One region of the Lactobacillus juensis genome, then DNA from elsewhere that is predicted to be linked to it. Evidence: riboswitches for the same ligand, from Rfam matches in the RefSeq annotation. Region 1 holds a riboswitch; the other holds the start of a gene.

Region 1 (3,807 bases):
CTTAACTATTGCTTTTCATTTTCTACGAGCAAAAAAGAAAAGACGGAAACTATAATCTTTGTTCAACGTATTCTTTGAGCACAACTGCCTGGTTGTGCTCTTTATTCTTTGCACCATAAAGAAAAAGGACATCTTGTTTTGCAAGTTCGTCTTTCACTCGGGTAACAAAACTAACAGTCACAGGATTATGTTCTAATTCAGCAATGTACTTTTGCCTAAACTCAGGATATTTAGTATCATCGTGATTGAACCACTTACGCAATTCGGTGCTGGGACCAATTTCTTTAACCCACTCATCCAAATTAGCATCTTTTTTGCTTTTGCCTCGTGGCCACAGACGATCAACTAAAATGCGGTAGCCAGCAGGCTGCTCATGTTCGTAAATTCGTACTAATTTTATCTTTGTCATTGTAATATCTCCTTTTAGTTTAAGTTTACTACACGGAAGAAAAAATGAATTATTCAACTTATTTCTCTAATAAATCAACTGCTGCCATTACTAAAGATTTGATTGGCAGACCATTAACATATAATGATGGCCAGAATATAATGGGTGGTTATATTGTAGAGGCTGAAGCTTACTTAGGTGTTAAAGACCGGGCAGCACATTCTTATGGCGGTCATCGCAGTCCGGCTAATGAGGGTCTTTATCGTAAAGGTGGAACTATCTACATTTACGCCCAAAGACAGTATTTCTTTTTCGATGTCGCAACGCAAGAATATAATGAGCCGCAAGGAGTTTTAATCAGGGCTATCGAACCAGTCTGGGGCATAGAGCAGATGATTAAAAACCGTGCCGGTAAAAATGGTGTACTTTTAACTAATGGACCAGCCAAAATGATGCAGGCTTTTGGTATTCACGATAAAAAATGGAATTTACACTTCTTGTCTGATTCGCCATTTAAAATTGATTTAGATGATAATCATAAAAAGTGGGCTAAGGAAATTAAAACCAGTGCCAGAATTGGCGTTAGTCAATCCGAATTAGAATGGGCCAATAAAAAATTACGTTACTATGTAGCAGGTAATCCGTATGTTTCCAGAATGAAAAAAAGTGCCTATCAAAAAGATAATGGCTGGCAGTGAGAGCAGGATCCCAGCGGCCTTTTAAAATAGTAAAAGATAATAAATGAGATAATTATAAAATATTTTTTAAATAAAGTTATTGACAAGTCACTCTTAATAGCCTATTATTTTTCTAAGTTAAATAATTTCCAATGCAATAGAGGTCGCGGTTGTTACGAAACTAATCTGAGTGAGCGAACACTTTGAAGATTAGCGCAAGAATTACTGCCGAAACAAGAATATTGTTCGTTTCAATCTTTTTGTTGGGCTGCAAGAGAATATTTTGCAGACTGTCCTGGTTCATCTCCAGGGAGCGCTATATGATTTGTTCAAAAAATGGATTATAACCTCGTTGTTTTTGACTAACAGCGAGGTTTTTGTTTACGCTTTTATTGTATTGGCTTTATTTGAAACATATTTTGTGGAGGTTTTCAAAATGAAGTCAAGATTTAAGTGGCTGGCTACCTTAGTTGCCCTGTCCACCTGTTTGGGCATTGGGGCTAATTTTAGTCTGAATGAAGTTAACGCCAAAAAAGATGACGGTACACTAAAAGTCGCCATGGAAGCTAATTATCAGCCGTACAATTGGACACAGACTAATGATGCCAATGGTGCTGTGCCAATTGAAGGCTCGAAAGAATACGCCAATGGGTATGATGTCAAGATCGCAAAAATTATTGGTAAAAAATTAAATAGAAAAGTAGAAGTTGTTAAGACTGAATGGGATGGTTTACTGCCCGCTTTGACCAGTGGCAAAGCTGATTTGATTATTGCCGGCATGAGCCCAACAGCTGAACGTGAAAAGGCCATTAATTTCTCTAAGCCTTATAGAAACAGTACTTTTGTGGTAATTACCAAGATTAACAGCAGATATGCCAACGCTAAAAAGCTGACCGACTTTAAGGGTGCTAAATTAACAGCACAACAAGGTACTTTCCACTATGATCTGATCAAGCAGTTAAAGGGTGCTAAGAGGCAACCAGCTATGCGCGATTTTGCGGCAATGAGGCAAAGTTTAATTTCTGGCACTATTGACGGTTATGTTGCCGAAGACACTGAATCAACTTCCTTTAAGATGGTTGACCCTGATATTAAGTCAATTCCTGTCAGCAAAATGGCTGGTTTCCACGCTACTAAAGAAGAATCTGTCACTTCAATCGGAATTGCCAAGCCCAACAAGGCACTGCTTAAGAGCGTTAACCAAATATTAGCTACTATTCCCCAAGCAAAAAGAGTCAGATTAATGACTGAAGCTGTCAAGCAGCAGCCTAAAACTGATAATAATAAAAAAGGCAAAAAGGCTAAGTCAGAGCCTTGGTTAGTATCTATGTGGCGCCAATATGGCGGCATGATCTTAAATGGTATCGGCATGACGCTTCTTCTAGCTTCTGTAGGTACCATAGCGGGCTTTTTTATTGGATTGGCCGTTGGTATTGTGAGAACTATTCCTACACCAACAACCGGTGGTAAAAGATGGCTGCTCAAGTTCGTCAACTGGCTGCTTTCAGTTTATATTGAAATTTTCCGGGGTACGCCAATGATGGTTCAAGCTGCTGTTATTTACTATGGTATTGCCCAATTCTGGCACCTGAACATTGACAGAACTGTCGCCGCACTAATCATTGTTTCCATTAACACTGGAGCATATTTAGCCGAAATCATTAGGGGAGGAATTATTTCTACACCCGAAGGTCAGTTTGAGGCAGCCAGCGCGTTGGGAATGACTCATAATCAAAGAATGTGGCATATTATTTTGCCACAAGCAATCAAGAACTGCTTGCCTTCAATTACTAACGAATTTATCGTTAATATCAAGGATACCTCAGTTTTGAGCATCATCTCAGTATCCGAGTTGTTCTTCGTAGGTTCAACAATTGCGAGTCAGACATTTAAGTTCTTCCCAACTTATTTAACAATTTCTGCTATCTACCTCATCTTGACCTTTACCATTACCAGAATATTCAACTTAATTGAAAAACACCTCCAAGGAAGTAAGAATTACAACTTAATGGCAAACCAAGTTCAAGTTGGCACACCAAAAGACATGGAGGCTAAGAACTAATGACTGAATCAAACGAAACTATTTTAAGTTTAAAGCACATCAAGAAAACATTCGGTGAACACCAAGTTTTGAAAGATATTTCTTTTGATATAAACAAAGGTGAGATTGCCACAATTATCGGACCTTCAGGTGGTGGTAAATCAACAACTTTGCGCTGCATCAACCTGCTTGAGGAACCCACTGCTGGTGAAGTTGATTTTCACGGCAAAAATGTTTTGGCGCCAAACTACAATCGCAATATTTACCGGGCAAAAGTCGGCATGGTTTTCCAACAATTTGATTTATTTGAAAACAAGAATGTATTAGCCAATTGTATGGTAGGTCAAGAGTTGGTATTAAAACGCTCAAAAGACGAAGCACGTCAAATTGCGCTGGCAAATTTGAAAAAGGTAGGCATGGAGCAATACGTTAATGCCAGACCAAGCCAACTTTCTGGTGGACAACAACAAAGGGTCGCGATTGCCCGTGCTATCTGTATGGATCCTGAAATTCTGTTATTTGATGAGCCTACTAGTGCTTTAGATCCAGAAATGGTCGGTGAAGTTTTAAGCGTTATGAAGAACCTAGCCACTACAGGTTTAACGATGATTATCGTAACCCACGAAATGGCGTTTGCGAAAGAGATTTCCGATCAAATGTTTTTCATCAGCGACGGTGTAATTACTGAACAAGGTAAACCT
Region 2 (3,807 bases), on a different contig from region 1:
GGATTTTTCTGATTTAATTTTGTTCCTAAATTTGCTAACAAGTCACTTTTTAAAACATCATCTGAAACTAAACTAATCAAATGAGGATTGGGAACAGCAACTGCTGAAAAGGTTAACTTGGGGGCAAATTCAGGTACTACTTGGTTTAGTAGTTCAGAGCAACCTAAGTTAGTAAAAGGAAGATCTGCAGCTGCAAAACTAACCGGACTGATTTCGACACTAACTGCTTTAACGTTTTGAGCCCAGTCTGGCTGACAACTGACACGCAAATCGCTTTGCATTGTTTCGACTTTGAAAGATTGCTTGTGGTATTTTTGCGCTAGATAGCGGCCCACAGTCCGTAAGCCATTGCCGCACATGGAAGCAAAAGAACCGTCAGCATTAATGACCTGCATTTTACCTAAAACTTGTGGGTGCTGCGAATTGTTGACCACTAACAGGCCATCAGCCCCGTTTAATAATCCAGTGTCAGAGCTAGTTATTTGTTGGGCCAAATTAACTAATTCATTTTTAGTTAAAGGAGTTTGCAATTGCGTTTGATCTAGTAGAAAAAATTTATTCTGTGAACCGTGAACTTTTTGTAGTTGTACCATAAAATTGCTCCTTAAATTAATTAAAAAACTTATAATATATTTCTTTAACGGCAGCTGCTGCGTCCGCTTTTTTAGTACCCAGCATGATTGAGATTCGTGAAGCACCTTGGTTAATCATATGAATTGCAATATGCTTTTGTGCCAGAGGCAGCGTGATATTCTTCATTACCCCAATTTTGTTTTTCATTCCTTCTCCTACAACCATGATAATGGCGTAGTCATCAATCCATTCTAATTGGTCAGGTTTAAGTGTCTGTTGAATTTCAAGACACATTTGCTGGCGAATTTGCTCGTTAAATTGGCGTTTGTCAAAAATCACAGTTAAATCATCAATTCCTGAAGGCATGTGCTCATAAGATATATTAAATTTATAAAAAATTTGTAGTAATTTAAGAGTAAAACCAACCTGTTTATTTAGCAAGTACTTATGTAAATATAGTGCTGCAAAATGACCAGAACTAGCTACTCCTGTAATTGTACTTTGAGGCTGAAAGTTATTTTCAGGTACGATCATTGTTCCCGGTAAATCTGGGTGATTGGTATTTTTGACATTAATTGGTATTTGTCCTTCAATTGCAGGAATAATAGCTTCATCGTGAAAAACTGAAAAGCCCGCATATGACAGTTCCCGCAACTCGCGGTATGTCATAATATTAACAGCGTTGGGATGCGTAACTATTCTAGGATCAGCAGCGTAAATAGCATCGACATCAGTGAAGTTTTCATACAGGTCAGCCTCAAGTCCCCGTGCCCAAATTGCTCCGGTAATATCAGAACCACCACGAGAAAAAGTAGCAATTAAACCGTCTTGAGTAACACCATAAAAGCCAGGAACAATTAATAAGTCTGAAGTTTGAGTCCACTTCTGCAAATTGCTGTAAGTTTCCGGCAAAACCTGGGTGTCATTAGGGTTGTCAGTCACAATAAAACCAGATTCTTTAGGGTCGAGAAAACGAGCTGGTATATGACGACTTTGTAAAATTAAAGTCAAAAGCTGAGCATTTAGTTTTTCCCCATGCGCTTTAAAGCCTGCCATTAAAAAATCTTTACTTGGATAAGAAACTTGAGGTAGATTATGTAATTCTTGCAATAAAGGCTTTAATAATTGTTCGGGTATTTTAAAATAAGCGGCAATGTCATGATACCTGGACCAAATTGTTGTAACAGTTTCACTATAATTTTGTTTATTAATTGTTTCCTGGGCATATTTTATTAATAAATCTGTTACTTTAGTGTCATTTTTATATCTTTTTCCTGGCGCTGAGGTAACTATGATTTTACGAGCCGGGTCAGCATTAATAATTTTTAAAACTTTTTGAAATTGTTCTCCGTCAGCTAGAGAACTACCACCAAATTTTACAACTTTCATGTTAATACCTTTCACAATTAAATTTAATTTAAGTAATTAGTATTGGATTTTAACATTAAAATTTTAATCTTCAACCGAAAAAGAAAGTTGCTAATTAATAACGCTATTATTTCTCTTAAGAAAACTGTCGTAAAAATGCTGGCGATAAATGCCGAATATAATAGCCTTTGTTGCAATTTTGAAACAATTAATTGCAAAAAATAATTTTGAGGATTTGAAAGTTAAAAAATATTTACCGGCAAAAATGGTTGACAATCATATTAATTAATAATAATATTTTAATAAATCGAAGAGGTTGCAACCAACAAAAGTAGCTGATGGAGTTTCTGCAAAAACTAAGAAACCAGTCAAAGGGGCGGTTGCCGAAGCGTTAATTATTGCGGTAATTAATTAGCTGGGACGTAATCTAACAGGTTACGGACTGTCGCAATTTTATATTCGCGGAGCGCTATCGACAAAATTGATACCAGATAATAACTTGAAGGACTCTTTTGTTAGGCACAACAAAAGAGCCTTTTTTATTTAACAAAAGGGAGAGACTTAAATGGCTGCTAATGATTATTACCAGACTAACGCTCAAGGTCACTTGGCAATTGGTGGAGTAGATGCATTGAAACTGGCAAAAGAATTTGGTACTCCATTAGTTGTTTATGACGTACAAAAAATCAAACAGCAATTTCAGGCTTTCCAAAAGGCATTCGCAGAAGAAAGTGTAAATTATGCAATTAGTTATGCCAGTAAGGCTTTTGCTACAATTGCGATTTATCAGGTAATTAATGAACTGGGTGGACACGTTGATGTTGTTTCGGGCGGAGAATTGTACACAGCTCTAGAAGCAGGATTTCCGGCAGAAAAAATCAGTTTTCATGGTAATAATAAGACCGCAGATGAGCTATTAATGGCCGTCCAAAACCATGTCGGTGTCATTGTTTTGGATAATTTTTATGAAATTAAGTTGCTGACGCAAATTTTGCAAAAAACAAATGCTCAAGTGCAAGTAATGCTGAGGCTAACTCCAGGAGTCTCAGCTCATACTCACGAGTATGATCAAACTGGTCAAGAGGACAGTAAATTTGGTTTTGATATTAGATCAGGCCAAGCCGAGCAGGCATTTTTAGAGGTAAAAGCTAATAAACAGATGGACTTGATCGGCCTCCATGCTCATATCGGTTCACAAATTTTGGAAACAGCTGGTTTTAAGCTGGAAGTTGAAAAACTTATGCAACTGGTCAATAACTGGAAACAAAAATATGATTACCAGCCTCAAGTCTTAAATTTAGGTGGCGGGTTTGGCATTAGATATACCAAACAGGACAAAGTTTTGACTGCGCAAGCTTTTATCAGCCAAATAGTGCAGACAGTCAAAAAATGCATACAAGAAAGTCACTTAAAAATGCCGGCTATCTGGATAGAACCGGGTCGTTCAATTGTAGGGGAGGCTGGTTATAGCTTATATACAGTTGGTGCACGCAAAGAAGTACCGGGACTATTGCCTTACGTTACAGTAGATGGTGGTATGGGAGATAATATCAGACCGGCACTTTATCAAGCACAATATGAGGCATTATTAGCAGAAAATCCTCATGCAGAGCCTGAAGAAACTGTCAGACTGGCAGGGCGCTATTGTGAATCAGGCGATATTCTTATTAACGAAATGTCACTGCCTCAAAGTAAACCAGGTGATGTAATTGCAGTTCTGGCTACTGGGGCCTATGGCTATAGTATGGCTTCAAATTATAACCGTGTTCCACGTCCAGCCGTTGTATTTGCAGAAAATGGTCAAGCACAAGTAGTAGTTACACGTGAAACTTATGCGGATCTAATCAGCCATGATCGCTTTTATCA

The links. A riboswitch is a leader RNA that binds a small molecule or an ion and turns the genes downstream of it on or off. The one in region 1 is predicted to bind lysine.
Region 2: it holds a riboswitch for lysine, as region 1 does, so the genes downstream of both, lysA (diaminopimelate decarboxylase) here and AAA926_RS08185 (ABC transporter substrate-binding protein/permease) in region 1, are expected to answer to the same signal.

Annotation. Positions count from the first base shown of each region.
Region 1 covers NZ_BTTS01000003.1:73,846-77,652, reverse strand. The annotation lists gene AAA926_RS08200 (TerC family protein) at 1-55, shown strand, start outside; gene AAA926_RS08195 (DUF488 domain-containing protein) at 50-409, opposite strand; gene AAA926_RS08190 (DNA-3-methyladenine glycosylase) at 454-1,086, shown strand; lysine riboswitch at 1,216-1,392, shown strand; gene AAA926_RS08185 (ABC transporter substrate-binding protein/permease) at 1,502-3,127, shown strand; gene AAA926_RS08180 (amino acid ABC transporter ATP-binding protein) at 3,127-3,807, shown strand, end outside.
Region 2 covers NZ_BTTS01000002.1:194,961-198,767, forward strand. The annotation lists gene dapF (diaminopimelate epimerase) at 1-593, opposite strand, end outside; gene AAA926_RS05235 (aspartate kinase) at 610-1,962, opposite strand; lysine riboswitch at 2,244-2,422, shown strand; gene lysA (diaminopimelate decarboxylase) at 2,507-3,807, shown strand, end outside.